4 regions of the Bacillus sp. JJ1127 genome follow, and region 2 is predicted to be linked to each of the others. Evidence: riboswitches for the same ligand, from Rfam matches in the RefSeq annotation. Region 2 holds a riboswitch; each other region holds the start of a gene.
The links. A riboswitch is a leader RNA that binds a small molecule or an ion and turns the genes downstream of it on or off. The one in region 2 is predicted to bind S-adenosylmethionine.
Positions count from the first base shown of each region.

Region 1: it holds a riboswitch for S-adenosylmethionine, as region 2 does, so the genes downstream of both, metK (methionine adenosyltransferase) here and V7183_RS07315 (methionine ABC transporter ATP-binding protein) in region 2, are expected to answer to the same signal.
Region 3: it holds a riboswitch for S-adenosylmethionine, as region 2 does, so the genes downstream of both, V7183_RS17975 (methionine ABC transporter ATP-binding protein) here and V7183_RS07315 (methionine ABC transporter ATP-binding protein) in region 2, are expected to answer to the same signal.
Region 4: it holds a riboswitch for S-adenosylmethionine, as region 2 does, so the genes downstream of both, V7183_RS02835 (Na+/H+ antiporter NhaC family protein) here and V7183_RS07315 (methionine ABC transporter ATP-binding protein) in region 2, are expected to answer to the same signal.

Region 1 is NZ_JBALQK010000160.1:962-7,124, forward strand. It holds gene pckA (phosphoenolpyruvate carboxykinase (ATP)) at 93-1,679, opposite strand; SAM riboswitch class I at 1,907-2,029, shown strand; gene metK (methionine adenosyltransferase) at 2,195-3,394, shown strand; gene V7183_RS16380 (hypothetical protein) at 3,544-3,732, opposite strand; gene V7183_RS16385 (hypothetical protein) at 3,739-3,918, opposite strand; gene V7183_RS16390 (RNA-guided endonuclease InsQ/TnpB family protein) at 4,301-5,770, shown strand; gene V7183_RS16395 (MogA/MoaB family molybdenum cofactor biosynthesis protein) at 5,872-6,163, shown strand, end outside.
Region 2 is NZ_JBALQK010000057.1:5,193-11,355, forward strand. It holds gene sufC (Fe-S cluster assembly ATPase SufC) at 1-752, opposite strand, end outside; gene metQ (methionine ABC transporter substrate-binding lipoprotein MetQ) at 987-1,802, opposite strand; gene V7183_RS07310 (methionine ABC transporter permease) at 1,828-2,493, opposite strand; gene V7183_RS07315 (methionine ABC transporter ATP-binding protein) at 2,486-3,511, opposite strand; SAM riboswitch class I at 3,841-3,950, opposite strand; gene V7183_RS07320 (hypothetical protein) at 4,076-4,420, opposite strand; gene V7183_RS07325 (thioredoxin family protein) at 4,572-4,880, opposite strand; gene V7183_RS07330 (toprim domain-containing protein) at 4,884-5,228, opposite strand; gene gcvH (glycine cleavage system protein GcvH) at 5,686-6,069, opposite strand; gene V7183_RS07340 (arsenate reductase family protein) at 6,111-6,163, opposite strand, start outside.
Region 3 is NZ_JBALQK010000185.1:483-6,645, forward strand. It holds gene V7183_RS17945 (MarR family winged helix-turn-helix transcriptional regulator) at 1-190, shown strand, start outside; gene V7183_RS17950 (ArsA family ATPase) at 269-1,447, shown strand; gene V7183_RS17955 (DUF3926 domain-containing protein) at 1,440-1,634, shown strand; partial or broken gene V7183_RS17960 (HXXEE domain-containing protein) at 1,660-1,920, shown strand; gene V7183_RS17965 (MetQ/NlpA family ABC transporter substrate-binding protein) at 2,095-2,949, opposite strand; gene V7183_RS17970 (methionine ABC transporter permease) at 2,970-3,635, opposite strand; gene V7183_RS17975 (methionine ABC transporter ATP-binding protein) at 3,625-4,644, opposite strand; SAM riboswitch class I at 4,765-4,871, opposite strand; gene V7183_RS17980 (hypothetical protein) at 4,958-5,140, opposite strand; gene V7183_RS17985 (cysteine hydrolase family protein) at 5,287-5,832, shown strand; gene V7183_RS17990 (DUF4097 family beta strand repeat-containing protein) at 5,889-6,163, opposite strand, start outside.
Region 4 is NZ_JBALQK010000020.1:28,765-34,927, reverse strand. It holds gene V7183_RS02840 (GNAT family N-acetyltransferase) at 1-267, shown strand, start outside; gene V7183_RS02835 (Na+/H+ antiporter NhaC family protein) at 333-1,649, opposite strand; SAM riboswitch class I at 1,744-1,848, opposite strand; gene V7183_RS02830 (DUF402 domain-containing protein) at 1,996-2,514, opposite strand; gene gltP (glutamate/aspartate:proton symporter GltP) at 2,580-3,851, opposite strand; gene V7183_RS02820 (murein hydrolase activator EnvC family protein) at 4,270-5,526, shown strand; gene V7183_RS02815 (sodium-dependent transporter) at 5,558-6,163, opposite strand, start outside.

The DNA.
Region 1 (6,163 bases), on a different contig from region 2:
GCATTGGGTTTTGTCGGTGAGTACGCGTGCTTTTTAGGTTACAACAAACTTATTCATATGAGTAAAGGGTCATTCATACAGTAAAAGGTAAATTAAGCGATTGGACCGCCAAGGTTGATAATGCTTTCAGAAACGCTATTGAACTTCTTGAAGTTTTCTTTGAATTTGCCAGCAAGTTCAAGTGCTTTTGCTTTGTAAGCAGATTTATCAGCCCATGTTTGTTCAGGCATTAGTACTTCATCAGGCACACCAGGTACATGAAGTGGAACTTCAAGACCGAAAATGTCATGTTTTGCTGTTTCCACTTTATCAAGTTCACCATTTAGTGCAGCTTGCACCATTGCGCGAGTGTAACCTAAGTTCATACGTTTTCCAACGCCGTATTCGCCACCAGTCCAGCCAGTGTTTACTAAGAATACTTTTGCATCGTGTTTCTCGATTTTTTCACCAAGCATTTCCGCATAGCGAGATGCGTCAAGCGGTAAGAATGGTGAACCGAAGCAAGTTGAGAATGTAGCTTGCGGAGATGTAACACCGCGCTCAGTTCCTGCTAGTTTACTAGTGTAACCACTTAAGAAATGGTACATAGCTTGTTCTTTCGTTAACTTACTGATTGGAGGCAATACGCCAGATGCATCAGCAGTTAAGAAAATAATTGTATTTGGATGTCCTGCAACACTTGGTAATACGATATTGTCAATCGCATGGATTGGGTATGCAGCACGTGTATTTTCCGTTAATGCTGTATCATTATAATCTGCAACGCGTGTTTGGTTGTCAACTACAACGTTTTCTAATACTGATCCAAACTTAATTGCATCAAAGATTTGTGGCTCTTTTTCGTGAGAAAGGTTAATACATTTTGCATAGCAACCGCCTTCAATATTGAATACACCATTATCAGACCAGCCGTGCTCATCATCACCAATTAATTTACGTTGTGGATCAGCTGATAATGTTGTTTTACCTGTTCCAGATAAACCGAAGAATAAGGCTACGTCACCTTCTTCACCTACGTTTGCAGAGCAGTGCATAGAAAAGATATCTTGTTCTGGAAGTAAGAAGTTCATGATGGAGAAGATAGATTTTTTCATTTCTCCAGCGTATTCTGTACCACCGATTAGTACGATACGTTTTTCAAATGAAATCATAATAAATGCTTCAGAGTTTGTGCCGTCAATTGCTGGATCTGCTTTAAAGTTTGGTGCAGAAACAATTGTAAACTGTGCTTCATGATTTTTTTCTTCTTCTTCAGTCGGACGAATAAATAATTGATGTACGAATAAATTGTGCCATGCATATTCGTTAACAACTTGAATTGGAAGACGATAGTTACGGTCAGCACCAGCGAATCCTTTAAATACGAATAGTTCATCTTTTTCTTTTAAGTATTCTAACACTTTTGTATATAATTTATTAAAATGTTCTTCAGAAATCGGTTGGTTTACAGATCCCCAAGCAATTTTGTCTGCAACCGATGCTTCTTTCACAATAAATTTGTCTTTAGGAGAACGTCCTGTATATTTACCTGTTGAAGCAGAAACAGCGCCAGTAGAAGTTAATTTTCCTTCGTTTCTCATTAATACTTTTTCCACTAACTGTGGAACGCTTAGTTGAACCTGTGCATTGCTTCCGTTCAGTAATTCATGTAATCCAATTTGGACATTCACAGTACTCATATTTATATACCATCCTTTTCATTTTATGAAATGTTTCTCGTAATCCCACTAAGAGTATAACACAATCATATAAATAATGTATACTATTTATTTATTTTTGTTTGTGCGAATGCAATATTTTCCTATTAATATTTTGCTCGAAATACACTGCGAAAAACTTGTAGGAATATGTGAATATTAATTGACAAATGAATGTCATTTCTTTAGTATAGGTTGGGACGGATACTCTCTTATCCCGAGCTGGCGGAGGGACAGGCCCGATGAAGCCCAGCAACCTCACTTGTAATGGTAATAAACAAGTGAATAGGTGCTAAAACCTGTGCGAGGCTAAAGGTCTCGAACGATAAGAGCGAAGGGCAAAAAGCAGTATGCAAGTAGCAAATTAAACCTTTCCTCTATATAATAGGAAAGGTTTTTCTTTATACTTGTGTGGGAATATATGAATGTCGCAGTTTGTGGCAAGTTAAGGATGAGTTCCGTACAATATATACAATTACTGTAGGGAGGTTTACCACATGACAAAACAACGTCATCTATTCACATCTGAGTCTGTAACTGAAGGACATCCAGATAAAATTTGTGACCAAATTTCTGATTCAATTTTAGATGCGATCTTAGAAAAAGACGCAAACGCACGTGTAGCTTGTGAAACAACAGTAACAACTGGTTTAGTATTGGTAGCGGGGGAAATTACGACTTCTACTTATGTAGATATTCCAAAAATCGTTCGCGAAACAATCCAAGGTATCGGTTATACTCGTGCAAAATACGGATTCGATGCAGAAACTTGTGCAGTTTTAACATCTATCGATGAGCAATCTGCTGACATCGCTATGGGTGTTGACCAAGCGTTAGAAGCACGTGAAGGTCAAATGACTGACGCTGAGATTGAGGCAATTGGTGCAGGAGACCAAGGTTTAATGTTTGGTTTCGCATGTAATGAAACAAAAGAATTAATGCCACTTCCAATCTCACTTGCTCACAAATTAGCTCGTCGTTTAACGGAAGTTCGTAAAGATGAAACATTAGAATATTTACGTCCAGACGGTAAAACGCAAGTTACAGTTGAGTATGATGAAAATGGTAAGCCAGTACGCATCGATACAATTGTAATTTCTACACAGCACCATCCAGAAGCTACATGGGAACAAATCGATCGTGACTTAAAAGAGCACGTAATTAAAGCTGTAGTACCAGCAGAATTAATGGATGAAGAAACGAAATTCTTCATTAACCCAACTGGCCGCTTTGTAATCGGTGGACCACAAGGGGATGCTGGTTTAACAGGACGTAAAATCATCGTTGATACTTACGGTGGATACGCTCGTCACGGCGGCGGTGCATTCTCTGGTAAGGATGCAACAAAAGTTGACCGTTCTGCAGCATACGCAGCTCGTTATGTTGCGAAAAACATCGTAGCAGCTGGTCTTGCTGACAAAGCAGAAGTACAACTTGCATACGCAATCGGCGTAGCACAACCGGTATCAATTTCAGTTGATACATTCGGCACTGGCAAAGTATCTGAAGAAGTACTAGTGGAACTAGTTCGTAACAACTTCGATCTTCGCCCAGCTGGTATCATCAAAATGTTAGACTTACGTCGCCCAATTTACAAACAAACAGCAGCTTACGGCCACTTCGGACGTACTGATGTAGATCTTTCATGGGAACGTACAGACAAAGCAGCAGCTTTAAAAGAGCAAGCTGGTCTATAATATAGGAAGAAAAAGCTTTGCGCCTTCGCGCAAAGCTTTTTTATTTGTAAAAATACATAAAGCTCCCTTTATTAGCAGATTGTAAATAACGTTGTAATGTATGTAATGCATACCCAGGACTTTTTATAAGCCCCCCACTTCAAAACGTGTTAGCGTTTAAGTGGTGGATAGTTGACTACTTCGACACATGAACCACAATATACTTCACCCTCAAGCTCAATATATTTCTTTATATTTGTCATCCCGCTTGCGGGTAATGGCATATGAATCCACGATTTTTCATAAGTTTCAATCTCTTTACCACATGATTTACAAAGTGTTGGCTTTTTCCAGAACATTGGTCATCATCCTTTCTTCTGGCGAGCTTTTCCAGCACAAAATGCACTGCATAGTAAAAATAGTGTTGCAAATCCCCAGCCACCAATTGCTGAATATGGAACAGCATCCTTTAGCGCCATTCCAGCACTGATGGAAGCGACAAATAGAAGGATAAATACCGTTGTGAGTTTTTTATAAAGTTCCATGAACGAGCCCCCTAATTATGAAAAATTATTTGGTATATATCAGATTGCTTCGTGCGAATTTAAATGCAATGAAATAAATAGCGAGTAAGAGAGGAATTGCTGTACTTGTTAAGTATGTACGGTTAGAATCATAGGACCTCTTTTTTATGGTTATATATACCAATATTGTATCATAATGTTTTAGGCGTCCACTAGATAATTATGTAAATGTGATGTACTGCACATTTGAGAGAACTTCTATCATATCTTTCGAGAGGACTCCCACCTCTAAACATATGTGAAGGTGGTGAGGTGAATCGAAAAAATATATTATTTTCAAGCTAAAAATATAGAAACATACGTTCTTGTTTTGGTATAATACCCTTAACAAGGAGGTGAAAAAATGACAACGGAAAATCAAATAAATTATAAAACTCTTCAGATTTGGATTAAAAAAGGACATCGTATGTATTCTTATTTTCAAGAATCTTGCCAAAACGCTAAAAACATGTATAACACGACAAACTTTTATATACGACAAGTGTATACAGGTTTGACACAAGATAAGGAATTGCAACCCTTACAAAAAGAAGTTTTGGATACAATTGATAAAAACATTGGGAAGATGAATGGTGCACAACTTCTTACCTATCAAAAGAAATTGGGAAAAGAGAAAACAAAACTAAAAGAAAAACAAAAAGAAGTGAAATGTAATTTGTTTTCAGAACCAACTACAGAAAAACCTTATGTAGATTATCATTTTCTGGATGCATTATTTAAAGCGATGATTCAGAAGGATTATCGTGCTTTGCCTACGCAATCTAGTCAATCAATCATGAAAAATGTATTCCAAAATTGGAAGTCTTTTTTTGCTAGTTTAAAAAATTATAAAAAGAATCCCAACAAATATACTGGAAAACCTAGAATTCCAAAGTATATTCGTTCTTCTGAAAAGGAAGTCTTGTATACAAATCAAGATTGTGTCATTAAAAATGAAAAGTTTTTAAAGTTTCCAAAGACAAAATTGCAATTAAACATTGGGAAATTGGGGTTTACTGAAGGTAAACTGAAGCAAGTTCGTGTTATCCCAAAATACAATGGATATGTGGTGGAGTTAGTGATAGATGTTCCTTTAGGACACCAATCCGTTGAAGAGAATGGTCGTTATATGAGTATTGATTTAGGGATTGATAACCTTGCAACCATCGTAACAAACACAGGGATGAAGCCTGTACTTGTTAAGGGCAAACATGTCAAAAGCATAAATCAATATTACAATAAAATGAAGAGCCATTTTACAAGTGTTTTAAGACAAGGTAAACAAATAAATGAAGGACCTTTCACTTCTAAAAGAATAGAAAAACTTCATCAAAAGCGTTACCTGAAAATAAAAGACATCTTCCATAAAGCGAGTCATCATATTGTAAAACTAGCTCAAGAAGAGGAAGTTTGCAAAATCGTTATTGGTCAAAACAAAAGTTGGAAACAAGAAACGGATATGGGAAAGAAAAATAACCAAACATTTTGCCATATCCCGCATAGTTTATTGATTCAAATGATTACATACAAAGCAAATGCGGTAGGCATTCAAGTTGTTGTAATCGAGGAATCCTACACATCAAAAGCAAGTTTTCTAGATCATGACTGTATTCCAACGTATGGAACAAATGACCAAAATGCAACTTTTTCAGGAAAACGAATGAAGCGTGGTATGTATCGTTCTGCAAAAGGAATCGGAATCAACGCAGATGTAAACGCTGCGGCTAATATTTTACGAAAAGTAGTCCCGAATGCATGGACAAACGGGATAGAGGGGTTAGGCGTGAAACAGCTCGCTAGTGTGTTAACTCCACTGACGTTAATCGTCCGTTAGGTCGAAACGTTAGAAACCCCCACTTCAAGCTTTGCTAAGTGGGGGAGTATTCATACGATATGATAAAATGAAGAATAGTTCATCAGAAGGAGAGAAGAGAAATGAGCGTAACAGAACATAAAAAACAAGCGCCAAAAGAAGTACGCTGTAAAATTATCACAATCTCTGATACACGTACAGAAGAAACAGATAAGAGTGGTAAGTTATTAAAAGAACTATTAATAGAAGCAGGGCATAAGGTGACAGCTTATGAAATTGTGAAAGATGATAAAGAAAGCATTCAGCAAGCTGTATTATTTGGCTATCATCAAGAGGATGTTGATGTTGTATTAACAAACGGAGGAACAGGTATTACAAAGCGTGATGTGACGATTGAAGCTGTTTCGGTATTAT
Region 2 (6,163 bases):
CCTAATTCTTTTTTGATCCAGTCGTAACCTTCAGCTTCTAGACGTTGTGCAAGCTCAGGGCCACCAGATTTAACAATACGACCGTTCATCATAACGTGAACGAAGTCTGGAGTGATGTAGTTTAATAAACGTTGGTAATGCGTAATCATTAGGCAACCGAACTCTTCACCGCGCATTTCGTTAATACCTTTAGATACAACTTTTAATGCGTCGATATCAAGACCAGAGTCTATTTCGTCTAAGATTGCAATTTTTGGCTCAATCATCATTAATTGAAGAATTTCGTTACGTTTTTTCTCACCGCCAGAGAAACCTTCGTTTAAGTAACGTTGTGCCATTTCTGGATCCATTTCTAGGAATTCCATGTTTTTATCTAATTTACGGATAAATTTCATAAGAGAAATTTCATTGCCCTCTTCACGACGTGCATTAATTGCAGAACGTAAGAAGTCAGCGTTTGTTACTCCGCTAATTTCACTTGGATATTGCATTGCTAGGAATAGACCTGCTTGTGCGCGCTCATCTACTTCCATTTCTAATACATCTTCACCGTCGATGATGATGCTGCCTTCTGTTACTTCATATTTTGGGTGACCCATAATTGCAGAAGATAAAGTTGATTTACCTGTTCCGTTAGGTCCCATAATTGCGTGGATTTCTCCACCTTTCACTTCAAGGTTTACACCTTTTAAAATCTCTTTGCCATCGATTGATACATGTAAGTCTTTAACCGTTAATGTAGAACCAGCCATCTCAATACCTCCATTAATCCTCTATATACATTTTAAAAGTTCCTAAAACATTCACATTCTCATTTTATTCTCATTCTAATTTTATATCAAATAAAATGATATCGCAAACAATGAAAAAAAGTAACAATTTTTCCACAAATGTATCTAATTATTCCCTCACATTCTATTATGATACACCTTTCTTCTTATATATAAAGAAAAAAGGGCTGGAAATTTACCAGCCCTTTCCTGCTTCTATTCACTTACTGGAAGTACAGCTCCCTTATATTCTTTATTAATAAAATCTTGAATTTCTTTGGAATGTAATACTTCTACAAGTGCTTTAATTTCTTTCTTATTTTTATCCCCTTTACGAACAACAACTACGTTTGCATATGGAGAATCCTTACCTTCAATTGCAATTGCGTCTTTCTCTGGATTTAATTTCGCATCAATCGCATAGTTTGAGTTAATTAAAACCGCATCGCCTTCTTTATTGTTATACACTTGTGGTAATAAACCAGGCTCAATGTCTGTTTTGAACTTCAAGTGTTTCGGATTTTCCGCAATATCTTTTGTAGTTGCTTTAACAGGTTCTACACCGTCTTTAATTTTTAAAATGCCCTCTTTTTGTAAAATTGCTAACCCACGTCCATGGTCAGCAACAGAGTTACTCATAATGATTGTCGCTCCGTCTGGCAGGTCTTTTAAGCTTTTATATTTTTGGGAATATACACCGATTGGCTCTAAATGAATTTTCCCTGCTACTTCAAAATCATATTTTTTATCTTTCATTTCTTTCTCTAAGTACGGAATATGCTGGAAGTAGTTTGCATCTAAATCTTTATCCGCTAACGATTTATTCGGCAGTACGTAATCTTGGAATTTTTTAATTTCTAGTTTTATACCTTTTTTCTCCAGTAACGGTTTTGCCTGTTCTAAAATAACAGCGTGCGGTACGTTAGAAGCACCAACAACAAGCTCATCCTTACTTTTTTCACTTTTTCCTCCACAAGCAGCTAATCCGAAAATTGACGTTGTAATAAGTGCTGTAAGTAATAATTTTTTCATATTGTAAACACCCTTCCCTTTTTATCTATCGTTTATCAATTCGAGTTGTAACAAAATCCCCAATCCATTGAATAAAGAAAACAACAAGTAATACACAAATTGTTGCAACGATTGTCACATCGTTATTTCCACGCTGGAATCCTTCTAAATATGCGAGTGTACCGAGTCCACCAGCCCCAACAACACCAGCCATTGCTGTATACCCTACAAGGGCAATTGTCGTTACTGTAATACCAGATACTAGTGCTGGCAGTGATTCTGGAATCAATACCTTCCAAATGATTGTGCTTGTTTTTGCTCCCATTGCTTTTGAAGCTTCAATAACCCCTTTATCAATTTCACGAAGTGCAATTTCAACCATCCTTGCATAGAATGGCGCTGCTCCAATAATTAAAGCTGGCAGTGCTGCACTTGCCCCAAGAATTGTCCCAAGGAGAATCTTAGTAAATGGGATTAATAAAATAATTAAAATGATAAATGGAATGGAACGAAAAATATTTACGAACGCTCCACTCACAGTGTGGACCATCTTGTTTTCCCACAAATTATCCTTCGCTGTCATAAAAAGTAATAATCCTAAAATAAGACCGAAAATAAATGTGGCAATTGCTGCGATTGCCGTCATGTATAATGTTTCACCTGTTGCTTCTAGCATTTGATTCCAATCAACATTTAATAGTAGCTTATCCATGTGCAATCACCTCCAGCTCTACTTGCTCCTGATTGATTCCCTCTATTGCTTGCTGGATTGCCGCTTCTTCACCATTTAAGTGAACAACTAGATTTCCATAAGACCCATTGTTCGTTTGAGCGATATTTCCTTGAAGTACACTCACTTCTATATCATCTCGTCTCATTAATCTCTGAAGCACTGGACGTTCTACAGAATCGCCAATAAACTGCAAACGAATCACTTTACCATCTGGATATTTCTCTAGTAAACTCTCAATCGTTTCATTTGTATCATCAGAATCCGTTATCTGCTGTACAAATCGTTTTGTAATCTCCTGCTGTGGATTACGGAATACCTCTAGTACAGGACCGCTTTCTACGATTTTTCCTTTTTCCATTACCGCAACGCGATTACAAATTTTTTGAATGACATGCATTTCATGTGTAATTAATACAATTGTTAAATCAAGACGCTTATTGATATCTAATAGTAAATCTAAAATTTGATCTGTCGTTTCTGGATCCAGTGCTGATGTCGCTTCATCACACAAAAGTACTTTTGGATTATTCGCTAACGCTCTCGCAATTCCAACACGCTGCTTTTGTCCACCACTTAATTGAGATGGATACGCATCGCCTCTTCCTTCTAATCCAACAAGATGAATTAACTCATCTACACGCTTTCTTCGCTGCGCTTTATCCACTCCTGCAATTTCAAGTGGAAAAGCAATATTTTCACGTACAGTTCGTGACCAAAGTAAGTTAAAGTGCTGAAAAATCATTCCGATTTCTTGCCTTGCCTTTCGAAGCTCATTTCCAGTAATTGCTGAAATAACACGATCAGCTATCGTAATCTGTCCGGAAGTCGGCTTCTCTAATTGATTGAATAATCTGATTAATGAGCTTTTTCCAGCGCCACTATATCCAATAACACCAAAGATTTCACCTTTCTCTATTTTCAAATTGGCGTTATCCACAGCAGTGACATCACCGCTTTTTGACTTATATATTTTCTTTACATTCTCTAATCGAATCATGGTGTATCACCCCTTTTTTGTTTAAAAAGCAGAAACAGCTCGTTCAGAATGTAAGGAGGATGGAGCTTCTGACATAGAGGCGCTTTTTGCCTCGTAGGAAGAAGCGAAGCCATCGAACATTCTAACTGCTGAAGCTGGCTTTCTTAGCTCTTCTCCTACAAATTCTGTTGATCTTTTTATGCAGGATACAAAAGTCTTGCCGTTATAGCTAAATGATGTAACGGTTCCTTTTGTTGCTTACATGTCCTCCTCATTCAAACAACAAAAAAACCTTTCTGCTTGTAAAATGAGCAGAAAGGTTTATATGCGTATATCAACATGGTCCCTTTCTCTCATCTCTCAAAGCATTTGCTTTGCAGGAATTGGCACCATTTCAACATAAAAGTTGACGGTTGCCGGGTTTCACAGGGCACAGTCCCTCCACCTCTCTTGATAAGAGAAATCAGATTTAATTTTCGTCTGATTTGAAATTTATGAAATTGTCTATATTTTATGACTTGAATTGTATCAATATACATTCGCTATGTCAACAGATTTTTTTATAAAAAATAAAACTTCAAAATATTAAGCACCTACTGACATCGGCTTACATATATGAAATACAGATTCAAATAATAGCATTGTGCGATACGTTCCAGAATAATGTACACGCCCATTATTAATTAAGGTTTGTAATCGAATATTCCCGGTAACTAGTCGTTGCAAGTCTTCCTCCAAAAAGCAAACAATTTGTTCTGTTCCCCTTGTTTCCTTCAAAACTTGTATATACTCTCTTGAAATTTGAAGTGAATAACACTCATCTCCCAAACGGATATTAATTGTTTTTTCTCCTTGTCTTAGAAGCGGCTCTAAATGATATTGGTTATTAGCATAAGTTACAAATGATTGAAGCAACGAATATAACCCCATTCTAATCACATCCTTCATATCACTTTCTACTAATACCATTCCACTCTGCTAAAGAGCAATCCTGTTGCTTTCTCTCGACAAATAACGGAGCACTGCTGCCTTTAGAGCATATTTCCCAAGAAATATGTCGAGGCGGCAAAAACTTTGCCGCCTATTGTAATTCATTATATAAATATTCAACCGAATGAAATGCATATATTTTCTTCGTCAGTGTCCCATTTTCAAATACAAGTAAACACGGTACACTTTCTATTTCATATTCCCTAGCTAAATGCGGAGCATAGTTTAAATCTAACATCCCAATTTTCAAGTCAAATATTGCTGCTTCTACAACTGTTAACATCTTCTTTGCTAATTGGCATGTTCCACACATTGGTGTATATACATATAACACTGTTTTTTCTTGGTTTGCTATTAGATCTGTAGCTTCAGCACCTGTCCAGTCAATCACTTCTATCATTCCTTACCGTAAATATTCTGTATAAACGTCAATGTCAGCTCCCCATAGTACGTTCGCTAAATGAGAAGATGGCGCAGTCGCCACTTCACGATACGAACGATCAATATAAATATGCTCAGCCTGCGGAAATTCTTTACGAAATTGTTTTCTTAACTTTTCCCCTGCATCATCAGCATCCACTAGCACATATACTTCTTTATCAAAAAACTGATCAATGAGCTCATCCATTTTCGACAAACCAATTGTACCATTTGTGCAAACAATTTCCACCGGTTCTCGAATAATAGATTCAATCTTTCTTCTATCTGATTTACCTTCTACAATAATGACTTTTTCTACATAAATCATATGTCATCACCCGATCACCATATACTATAAAAATAACCTTACTTTAGTATATAGTATATTCGATATTTTCATGTTGTTTCCTGTTTATTTTTGCAAAGAAAAGCGGAAGCGGTTTGCTCAGAATGTGAGGGGGATGGAGCTTCTGACGTAGAGGCGCTTTTTGCCTCGCAGGAAGAAGCGAAGCCACCGAACATTCTAACCGCTGGAGCTGGACATCAAAGAAAAGCGGAGCCGACTGTTTAGCCCCGTTGGCTAAGGTTCTTTCGTACAGAAGACGCTTTTTGTCTTCTTGTGCGGAAGGTTCTTAGAAAGAAGGGGCTAGGAGGCATAGCTGGACAAAGAAAAGCGGAAGCGGTTTGTTCAGAATGTGAGAGGGATGGAGCTTCTGACACATAAGCATTCGTAATACAAAATAAAAAGGACAGCACATAGGCTGTCCTTTTTGATTTAACTAAAATTAGTCTTGGTTTGTCATTTCTGCGTATTGTTCTGCAGTTAATAACTTTTCAACTTCACTTGCATCAGAAAGTTCAATTTTAACCATCCATGCACCTTCGTATGGAGATTCGTTAACAAGTTCTGGTTGGTCACTTAATTCTTCGTTTACTGCTACAACTTTACCACTTACAGGAGCGTATAATTCAGAAACTGTTTTAACAGATTCTACGCTTCCGAATGGCTCGTCAGCTTTAAGTGTTGCACCTACTTCAGGAAGTTCAACGAATACGATGTCGCCTAACTCACTTTGTGCAAAATGAGTAATACCGATAACAACCTCGTTGCCTTCAGTTTTTACCCATTCGTGTTCTTCAGAGTAACGTAAATGATTTGGAATGCTCATGACTGTACCTCCTGTGAATGTATTAATTATGTAAAAATACCTTATTGGTACTTTTTCCACACACTTTCAAACTGCTCTTCGTTAAAACCAAGTG
Region 3 (6,163 bases), on a different contig from region 2:
ACAGCTCGCCCAAGAAGTGAAACAAAATGCTGCTCATTACTTTAATCTTGTGACGGAAGCATTATCGGAAGAAGAGAAAGCATTCTTACTGCAAATCGTTCAAAAGATTATGAATCATATCGCCACATCTCAACAAGAACAAGGCGAAAAGCTTCCTACACCTAAGATGAAAAACATTCCGATTGAATAAAGCCCTTTATGGGTTTTTATTTAAACATATATTTCGACACTCGTAATATTCGACTACCGAAACAAAGGGGATGTAAATATGAGAATTATTTTGTATACAGGTAAAGGCGGCGTAGGAAAAACTAGCATTTCAGCAGCAACCGCTCTTCAAAGTGCAAAGCAAGGATTAAAAACATTAGTGATGAGCACCGATCCAGCTCATAGTTTAGGAGATTCATTCGGCATAAAATTATCTTCTGAACCAAAGGAAATCCGTGAGAACTTATGGGCGCAAGAAATCAATACAATTTATGAAATGGAAAAAGGCTGGGGGAAATTACAAAAATATATTACATTATTGTTCACATCAAAAGCAGCTGACGATATTACAACAGAGGAACTAACGATGTTTCCTGGCATGGAAGATTTAATTAGTTTGCTGCGTGTACTCGATTACTATAAACAAAAAACATATGACGTCATCATTATTGACTGTGCACCAACAGGGGAAACTCTCGCCATGTTAAGCTTTCCTGATATGCTCGGCTGGTGGATGGAGAAGCTCTTTCCGATTAAAAGAAAAGTGTTAAAAGTTGTCCGCCCCGTTGCACAACCACTACTTGGGGTCCCACTTCCTACTGATGATATTATGGATGAATTAACAAACACACTTAACCAGCTAGGAGAAATGTGTGATATTTTATCGAACCGGGAAGTAACAAGTATTCGCGTTGTTGTAAATCCTGAAAAAATGGTTATTAAAGAAGCCCAGCGCAGTTTTACCTATTTGAATTTATATGATTACAATGTCGATGCCATTATGATTAACCGTGTCATTCCTAATACTGTTACGGACTCCTACTTCCAAGCATGGAAAGATGCACAAAAGAAATATAAAGCATTAATTCAAGATAGCTTCCAACCGCTTCCTATTTATGAAGCTCCAATGTTTGAACAAGAAGTAGTCGGCTTACCGATGCTAGAGCGTGTAGGAGATGCTTTATTCAAAGACGATTTAGAACCAACTGCTGTAAAATTTAACGGGCGTACACAATATGTAAAAAAAGATGGGGATGAATATATTTTTGTTCTTTCTATTCCTTTCTCTGATAAAAGTGAACTATCGTTAAATCAAAAAGGTGATGAGCTTATCATTCGCGCAGGCTCTGTCAAACGGAACATTACGTTACCAAAAACATTGACACACTTATCCGTTCAAGGTGCAAAATTTGAAGGAGATGTCCTCAACATTCGATTTGGAGGTGTCGTTCATGCATGAGGAATTATTAAGAAAAGTCATTCGTACGAAAATAGAAGTTGGGATGTATATCCTCGAGGAACTACCAGCTCCAGTTCAACATTCTGCTAAAAAATTTCTAAACATCTTACAAGAAGAGCTTTCTTCTTGTAAGCAAGAAAAAACACAAACTACGAAAAGTAACTTACAAAGTATTATGATTGAATAACAATATATATCAATTTCATATTATATCGTCTGTTTACTGGATCATTTTCATACAAGGAGCTATTTTCTTTAACGCTGTTCAACACATTGTTTTATTTTTCGTTTATCGCTCTTACAACCCTGGGATAATATCCGCATTTGTAATTGTACTTTTTTCCCTCTATGCATTCTCACTAGTAAAATTATTAATCAATAAAAAGAAACTAGTCCTTACACTAGTTTTCAGTTTACTCGCTTACCCTGTTATAATTTGGATCACCTTATTTTTAGCCAGCTTCTTTACTTAATAAAAGGACCAGGAAAAAATTCCTGGTCTTTTTCACTCTACCTAACAGACATTGGATTCTATTCTATACAGAATTGGAAGGTACAAAATTAGGGTATCGTCTGTTATGTATTAATTATATGTTGAACGAGCTAACAACGGAGGGGGTCCCACTGTTAGTTCATTAAACCCGATATTATTTTGCGATTTTTTCAAGCTCATCAAGTGGAAGATCTACTGAAATGGAACCATTTTTTGTTTCTTTCTTAATTGCGTCTGTTACCTCTTTTGAATGATACAATTCAATTACTTTTTTCAATGTTGGATTGTCTTTATCTTTCGTACGAGCTGCGAAAATATTAATATATGGTTTCGCATTTTCATTTTTTGGATCTTCTAAGAAGATAGGGTCTTTCGCTGGGTCCAAACCAGCTTGGCCAGCAACACCATTATTAATAACGGAAGCTGCTACATCTTTTAATACACGAGGTGTTTGCTGTGCAATAACCGGTGTAATTTTTAATTTTTTTGGATTTTCAGCAATACCGCTTGGATCACCAAATAGACCAAAGTCTTTTTTCAGTTTCAATAATCCAGCTGCATCAAGAAGTTTTAATGCACGTGCTTGATTCGTTGGATCATTGGGAATTGCAATTTCTGAACCATCTGGAATTTCATTTGGTTTTTTATATTTTTCAGAGAATAATCCCATTGGCGCAATTTGAGTTGTACCAATAGCTGTAATATCTAACTTATGCTCCTTTTTAAATTGCTCTAAAAAGGCAATATGTTGGAATGAGTTCAATTCTATATCGCCATCAGCTAATGCCTTATTTGGTGTTGTATAGTCCGAGAACTCTACAAGGTTAATCTTAATTCCTTCTTTTTCAGCCTTTTTCTTTAATATTTCCCAAGCATCTCCGTCCGTTCCAGTTACCCCAATACGAACTACTTTCTCTTTCCCTTTGGCTTCTGCGTCTTTACTTGAACATCCACTTAAAGCCGTAATTCCTACAATCGCTGATAATGCAAATGCTAATATCTTCTTCATTTTCTTTCCCTCGCTTCGTTTTATGATCTACGCAAAAATACTTTTGCAAAATAATTCCCTAAGTTTTGAGCCAATTGTACAAGAATAATAAGTAATACAACTGTCACGAACATAACGGATGTATCAAAACGTTGATAGCCATACGTCATTGCTAAATCACCAAGGCCGCCACCGCCAACAAGACCAGCAACTGCCGAAAATTCAATTAAGCCGACTGTCATAAACGTAACTCCTAAAATTAATGGTGCTAATGCTTCTGGGACAAGAATTTCAAAAACAATTCTTAGTGGTGATGCTCCCATCGCTTGCGCTGCTTCAATCACTCCCTTTGGTACCGAAACAAGGTTTGTTTCAACCATTCTTGCAATCCCGATTGAAGCAACTAGCGTCATTGGAAAAATCGCTGCCGCTGTTCCAATTGTTGTTCCAATCACCGTTCGCGTGATCGGACTTAAAGCTACTAAAAAGATAATAAATGGAATTGGACGAATTGTGTTAATAACAATATTAAGAATAGAAAAGACCAGTTTGTTTTCTAAAAAATTCCCTTTCCTTGTTACATATAAAAGTAATCCCAGGGGTATACCAAGTATTGTAGCAAATATAAGGGTTACAATTACCATTAAGAGGGTATCCCCTGTTGCATCTAAAATACGAGGCCAAAATATACTCCAATCAACTCGCATGACCTTCAACCTCCTTCAATTGTACTTGCAGTCTTAGATGTTGCAGCGCTTTTTGAATCTCTTTCTGTTCTCCTTGCAATTCTACGAGAAGGTTTCCGAATAAAATGTTCTGTAGTTCAATAATATTGCCATAGAGTACATTTACATCCACATTATAGTTTTTAGCAATATACGATAATACTGGCTGCCCTGTCTCTTCACCAGTGAAGGTTAAACGGTAAATCTGTCCACCATTTTGAATTTTCACTAGAACACTTTCTGGTAAGTGATCGTTAATAACTGAGCGAACAAAATTTTGAGTCGTTTTTGTTTTTGGCTTTGTAAAGACATCAAATAGAGTCCCTTCTTCAATTACTTTTCCTTTCTCCATAACAGCTACGCGGTGACATATTTCTTTCACGACTTGCATCTCATGTGTAATGAGCAGAATTGTTAAATTATATTCTCGGTTTACTTTTTTTAATAGATTCAAAATTTCTGTTGTTGTTTCAGGATCTAATGCCGAGGTTGCTTCATCACAAATGAGAATATCGGGTGATGTAGCAAGTGCTCTTGCAATTCCAACACGTTGTTTCTGACCACCTGATAGCTGCTCTGGATAGTAGTTTGCTTTATCTTCTAATCCAACAAACTTCAGCAATTCATTTACCCTTTCCTTTATCTCACCCTTTGGTAATTTTGCTAATTTCAATGGATAAGCAATATTCCCAAACACTGTTCTTGAATTGAATAAATTAAAGCTTTGAAAAATCATTCCGATTCGTTGTCTTAGCTTTCGTAACTCCTTCGTTGATAATAAAGTCATATCTTTATCGTCTATCGAAATCGTTCCCGCTGTTGGTCGTTCCAACATATTCACTAAACGCAGCAGTGTACTTTTTCCAGCACCGCTAAAACCGATAATGCCAAAAATTTCACCCTTTTCGATAGATAGCGTCACATCCTCAACAGCGTGAACCGGCTTTCCACCTGATTCATATACTTTACTTACATTTTTAAAAGAAATCATTTCCTTCCCCCCTATGTACTGAAACAACTTGAAGCAGAGCCTTCAGGCAAAATAAAAAGTGCTCTCCTTCTTATCCGCAATAAAGATAAGAAGAAGAGCACTTATATACTCATTCACGTCTTCTTATCTTCCAAGCTTCAATGAGCTTGCTGGAATTAGCACGGTATTAAAAAAAATCCGTTGCTGAGGTATCATAGGGCCAGTCCCTCCACCTCTCTGGATAAGAGTGTATCGATTTAATTGTCATTTAATTAAGATTCATTATAAAACCCCGAAAAGTTAGAGTCAATAGAAAAATTAGAAAATATTGTTTTTATTTTTCACCAGGATTATGAAACGGAAATATATTATGCATTTCCATCAAACTTCTTTTCTTGTAGTGTGCTGGGTCCTTGTTATCCTTCGTACACTCCTGTAAACACCATGTAGGTAATCCTTCACCTTCATTTCGTAAATCATAATCTCCACCCTCTGCATCAGCTAAACGATGCAACACACTATTAAAAGCTAGCCTCGCAATCCAATAAGCGAATAACCCTATCTTTTCTGTTGAAATACCTGCCCTTTCAAAAAGGAAAATATCCTCTGCTAATTGAATAACATTACATGAATACGAAATGAAAACGGAGGACGATAGATAATATGAGAACAGCCCTTTTACTCGTTGACATTCAAAATGATTATTTTCCAAATGGAAGAATGGAATTACGTAACGCAGTAGAAGCTAGCGCATATGCAAGTCAGTTACTACAACATTTTCGGAAAACAAATCAGCCAATTTTTCATATCCAACACGTATCTACCCAAGAGAATGCTACCTTTTTTCTACCTAATACAGAAGGCGTCCGCATTCATGAAAGTGTTCTTCCATTAAAAGATGAAACGGTTATCCTTAAACACTATCCAAATAGTTTTCGAGAAACAGATTTACTAGAGCAATTGCAAAGCTTAAATATTCAACACGTCGTTATATGTGGAATGATGACCCATATGTGTATTGATGCCACAGTAAGAGCTGCTTTTGACTTTGGCTTTCACTGTACTATTGTGCATGATGCATGTGCAACAAAAGATCTTCTCTTTAAAAATGCTACCATTCCTGCCGTTTATATCCATAATACAATTTTAGCAAGTTTACATGAAGTATATGCAAATGTGATGAGTACAGAAGAATTTTTATCCACCTAGAATAAAAAATCATGTCTTCCTCAATTGAAGACATGATTTTTACTGTGATTCACAAACTACCGTAACTTAAAATCTCCCGAACTTGTTTTTACTTTCACTTTATTTTCCCCTGAACCTTTTACTCCAATTAATTTATTCTTTGATTTCTCTTCATATAACAGACCAGGCACATTCAAATCCGATTTACCAGAATCCCCCTCAAAATCAACTCTTAAAGATTCAGGAAGTGCATCAAATTTCATACGAATATCACCACTCGATGTGTTACACTCTATTTCTCCTTGTAAACTCTTATCATTATATTCAATGTCACCTGATGAAGTTGTGAATG
Region 4 (6,163 bases), on a different contig from region 2:
GGGGGACTATTAGGTGAGGTTTGCTGGAATTGGTTAGAGATTCATACTCTTATGATTGATGAAGACATCCGTAAATTAGGATACGGATCTAAATTATTGTTAGAAGTAGAAAAAATCGCTTTAGAGAAAAAATGTGACTTCATAAAAGTAGATACTTTAAGCTTCCAAGCATTAGACTTCTATAAAAAGCATGGTTATAAAGAGTTTGGTGTCCTTGATAATGTAGGAAGAGATTATAAACATTACTATTTAAAAAAAGATTTATAAGTAACAAAAAAACGCCCAGTATTTATTGTCTGAGCGTTTTTTATTCTACATTATTTACATTAAAGTTATGCTGTTTTATGATATTGCTTTTTTTCCGCTACCTTTGAAAATCGAGGAAAACCAATTAAAATAGAAACTATACCACATACTCCAACTAAAATTGGATAAAATGCGTATGGTAGCAATTCAATTGGAGATACTGCAGCAAACCCTGCTGCCGTCAACATTTGTGCTCCATATGGAATTAATCCTTGTACACAACATGAGAAAAGATCCAATACACTTGCTGATTTTCGTGGATCAATCTCATATTGATCTGCAATATTTTTCGCAAGTGGTCCAGTGAAAATAATAGAGATTGTATTATTTGCTGTGCACATATTCGTCATACTAACTAAGCCAGCAATCCCAAACTCTGCACCCTTTTTCGAGCGAATATTACGTGTTAATATATTCATTAGATATTGAATACCACCATTATATTGAATGATTTCAACCATCCCGCCAATTAAAATTGCTAATAGTACTAACTCCATCATGCCACTGATTCCCGTTGTTACACTTTTAAAGAAACTTGCCAATGTATAACTTCCATCTATCAAACCGATCATTCCTGATAAAACCGTTCCACCTGCTAATACAACAAGAACATTACACCCAAGTAACGCTGTAACAAGCACACCTGCATATGGCAAGATTTTCACCCAATCAAACGTATGAGCTTTCATTTCCGTATGGTTTCCTAATGTAAGGAAAACTAATAATATAATCGTAATAACTGCTGCTGGTAACACAATTAAAAAGTTTGTTTTAAACTTATCTTTCATTTCAGTTCCTTGCGAACGAACCGCTGCAATTGTCGTATCAGAGATAAATGATAGATTATCGCCAAACATCGCACCACCAACAACTGTTCCCATTGTTAATGCAATAGAAATATCTGTTTGCTGACTAATCCCTACTGCAATTGGTGCTAACGCGGCAATCGTTCCCATCGAAGTTCCCATTGCTAATGAAATAAATGCCCCTATAACAAAAATCCCTGCAACGATAAATCCTTGCGGCAAAATAGACAGTGCTAAATTTACTGTAGAGTCAACTCCACCCATTCCTTTTGCAGTTTCAGAAAATGCACCTGCAAGTACAAAAATTAACACCATAATCATAATATCCGGATTACCAGCGCCCTTGGCAAACCGTTCAACTTTTGCTGTAAAGCTTTCTTTACGATTCATTGCCAAAGCAACCCCTACAGCAATTAAAATCGCTACGAGTATCGGTAATTTATAGAAATCACCTGTAATAATTCCAGAACCAATAAATAGTGCCAAAAATATTCCAAGCGGCAATAAAGCTAAACCATTTCCTCTCGTTTCTTTCAAAGTATCATCTCTCCCTAGTTTTAAACCTTTTCTAATCAATAACAAAAGACCTCTTCCGAAAAGAAGAGGTCTTATACATCTATAAGAAACACTCTTCTCATCTTTCAAGCACATGCTTGCTGGATTTGGCACAGCACTCCATCTTGAGTCCGCTGCCGAGGCATCGTAGGGCCAGTCCCTCCGCCTCTCTTTATAAGAAGGTTTCATATTTTATTTTTGATAATAATTTCTTCCCTAACTTTACTCGCTTACAAATCAAAAGTCAATTATTATTTGTATAAAAACAGTTGGTATTTTTTGATATTTACAAAAACACGAATAAATGAGCATCTCGAAAAGAAAATGGTCACTTTAATTTCTGAATTTCTTTTTCTAAAATTGCAATCCAGGGAAAATTTTCTTTTTCAATTACTTCGAGAAGCCATCTTACCGTATCCCACGCTACGTTATATTCCTCTTTAGAAATATCTCCATCTATGTAGGCCTCTTCTAATTCATCTTCATCCAGCAAATATACATCGCCATTAGGTAATAGCACTACGTCCAAATATAAATCATCGAAATATGGCATACCTCTCTCATCTATTTTAAACTCTTTTGCTACATCAATATAATATTGTACTAATTTCCGTTTTTCATTTAGCATAGCTGTAATCGCAAAGTTTTTACCGTTGATGAAGTACTGCACCCATGTGTGTCCATCATTGACAATGCAAAGTTTTTGATTATTATATTGCTTGTAACTAGGCTCTTTCACTTTTTGCATATGCAGTATCCCTAACATGCCTTGCTCTATTGTTTTCACTTCATAACTTTTCTCTATTAACCGTTTCCATGAAAAACCATCTCCATATTTCCGTTTCATTATTCTCCCCTCTTTTCTATACAGAAAAGCCCCCACATTTTATGCGAGGGCTTTTACAACAATTATTATGCTACTTGTTTTTCTGAAATCTCTTTTAAATAGGCTTGTCCTTTTTCTTCATCATATTGACCTTCCCACTTAGACATAACAACAGCTGCTAAAGAGTTACCTACTACGTTAACTGCTGTACGTGCCATATCTAAAATACGGTCAATACCTGCGATAAATGCCAAACCTTCTGCTGGAATTCCTACCGTACCAAGTGTTGCTAATAATACAACGAATGATACACCAGGTACACCTGCAATCCCTTTAGATGTAACCATTAATACAAGCATTAATGTAATTTGCTCTGTGATTGATAAATGAATACCATACATTTGTGCTAAGAAAATTGCCGCGATTGCTTGATATAATGTAGATCCATCTAAGTTAAATGAGTAACCAGTCGGAATAACGAAAGATGAAATTGCTTTCGGACAACCGAACTTCTCCATCTTCTCCATGATTTTTGGTAAAACCGTCTCCGAACTTGCTGTAGAGTAAGCTAAAATAAGCTCCTCTTTTAAAATCTTAAAGAACTGGAATATGTTAATTCCAAATAATTTTGCCGTAAGCCCTAATACAACTACAACGAAGAATATCATGGATCCATAAACGACAATAACTAATTTTCCTAATGGAATTAATGACGAAAGACCAAATTTAGAAACCGTTACACCAATTAATGCGAATACCCCAAACGGTGCGAATTTCATTACCTGGTTTGTCACGTAAAACATTGCATCTGCTACACCTTGGAAAAATTGAAGAACGGGTCTTCCTCTTTCCCCAATTGCTGCAATCCCTAAACCAAATAATACAGAGAAGAAAATAATGGCAAGCATATCACCATCAGCTAACGACTTCATAATATTTGTCGGAACAATATTTACAAATGTATCCGCAAACGAATGGCTCTGTACTTGCTCTGTTGTAGATGTATATTTTGAAATATCCGTCTTTGTTAACTGATCCATATTCACGCCTTTTCCTGGTTGGAAAATATTCGCCACCAGTAGGCCAAGAACAATTGCAATTGTTGTAATTATTTCAAAATAAAGAATTGTCTTTCCGCCTAATCGCCCTAGCTTCTTCACATCACCAACACCAGCAACCCCAACAACAATGCTCGCTACGACAATCGGCACAACAATCATTTTAATTAATCGAATGAAAATATCTCCAATTGGCTGTAAAAACTTTGCTACTTCTGCATTGCCATAAAAAATTGCCCCAACTGCAATACCAAGCGCAAGCCCTATTAAAATTTGCCATGCAAGTCCAATTCTTTTCATACTTGCTGTAACCCCCTTCTAAAGATGCTATAACTCTACCTTTCTCTATTTCTATAAAGCCAAGAAATTAAGAGTATTACATATTATTCGACAATTCACTACATTTGCCCCTGTTAAAAATGATAAAGCAAAAAATGAAATCTGACAACAAAATAAGTTTGCGTGAATATAAATAATTTTCTTGACAAAAAACGACCCAATGTAAGAAAACCTAACATGAGAACGATTCCTTATAAGGTATATCAACATTTCTTCTATTTATTTTCACAACAGAACATACCAATATAGGCAAAAAATTCCCTTAATTCCGACAAAAATCAGCAATTTTATAAAATTTTCTTTACATTATGATTACAATAATAGACAGCATTCTTCTTATTATGATATATACAATCATAGGGAAAGGAGCTAGACACCAATGAATAAGAAATTTGCAGCTTTTAGCGTTTTAGCAGCAGGAACTCTTTTTGTTTCTCCGTTGCTTTCACCAGTACACGCAGAAACAAGTCAAGATAAATTATCTACAATACAATCAGAATTAGAAGGAAAACAACAAGAATTACATAATAAATCGGCAGAAAAAGAACAGATGGAGAAAGAAATACAAGAGTTACAGAAGAAAATCGATGAATTAACAACTTCCATTAATAAAAATGAAGCGGATTTAAACGATACAAAAAAAGAAATTAGCAAAACACAGCAAATCATTGCTGAGAAAAAGAAACACATTGAACAATTACAAAAGAATATTGACACACGTCAAGAAGTTATTAAAAAACGATTACAATCTATGCAAGAAAAACCGCGAACAAATATCATAACTGAAGTATTAACGAATTCAAACAACCTCGTAGACCTTGTTGATAATATGTATTCCGTTAGTTTGATTTTAAATAACGATACAGACATCGTAAAAAAACAGACACAAGATCAAGAAACTGTAAAATCCGAGAAAGAAGCTGTTGAAAAAAAAGAACAACAATTGAAAGAATCTGGGCAAAAGCTAGAACAAAAACAACAAGAATTGCAAGCAAATCAGCAGCAGCAACAAGCTCTCATTAACGATTTACACGTTAAAGTATCAAAAGTAGATTCAGAGATTGAAGGCTTAGAAGAATCAAAAAGCATTTTAGAGAATCAGCGACAAGCAGTTCAAAAAGCAATTGAAGAAGAAAAACGTGTGGAAGAAGTACGTAAAGCAGAAGAAGCCAAAAAGCAAGCTACCGCTTCCGCTAAAGAAAGCGGACAAGCCGCTCCAACACCGCAAGATACAAATAAAAGCGGATTCATTAAACCAGCTGCTGGCTCAAAAACTTCTGGATTTGGTGCTCGCTCTATAGATAATCATAAAGGCATTGATATTGCCGCTTCTGGAACAGTTCCGATTATAGCTGCTGCCGACGGTGTTGTCATTCGATCTGAGTTATCCTCTAGTTACGGAAATGTTGTATACTTATCACATCGTATAAATGGTAAAACTTACACAACTGTATACGCTCATATGAGCAGCCGCTCTGTATCTAATGGACAAACGGTGAAACAAGGTCAACAATTAGGATTCATGGGGAATACAGGTCAATCTTACGGACAGCATTTACATTTCGAACTTCATATTGGAGAATGGAATGTAGGTAAAACAAACGCAGTTGATCCTTCTCCTTATATCGGATTATAAATAAAAAGGCAGGGGTTTATCCCCTGCCTTTTTACTTTGTGAAAATCTTAAATATACCAATTGCATTTAAAAATACAACCACAACCGTGATTGGAATAATATAACGCAGTAAGAAAAACCAAACGTTAAATAATGTTTTTCCTTTTGTTTCTGTAACTTCTAATTCTTTCATTAATAAATCCTTACTCATTTTATTCGGTACGAACAATGAAATTGCTAGTACTCCTAACGGAAGCAAGACATTACTTACCACAAAATCCACTAAATCAAAACATGTTTTTCCAAATATCTTTACATCACTCATAATTCCAAATGACAATGCCGCTGGAATTCCAAATACGAAAATGAGTAATCCAATGATCAATGATGCAGAAGGACGTTTTTTTGCATTATCTTTCGCTACGGAAGCAACAACAATTTCGAGCATTGAAATGGCAGAAGTTAATGTTGCAAAGAAGAATAAAATCAAAAACATAATAAAGAAAAATTGTCCAAATGGTATTTTAGCAAATACAGCCGGAAGGATGATGAATAATAAACCTGGCCCTTCCGTCGGCTTAACCCCTAACGCAAAGATTGCTGGAAATATCGCAAGCCCCGCAAGGATTGTAATAAATACCGTTAAACTCACAATCGA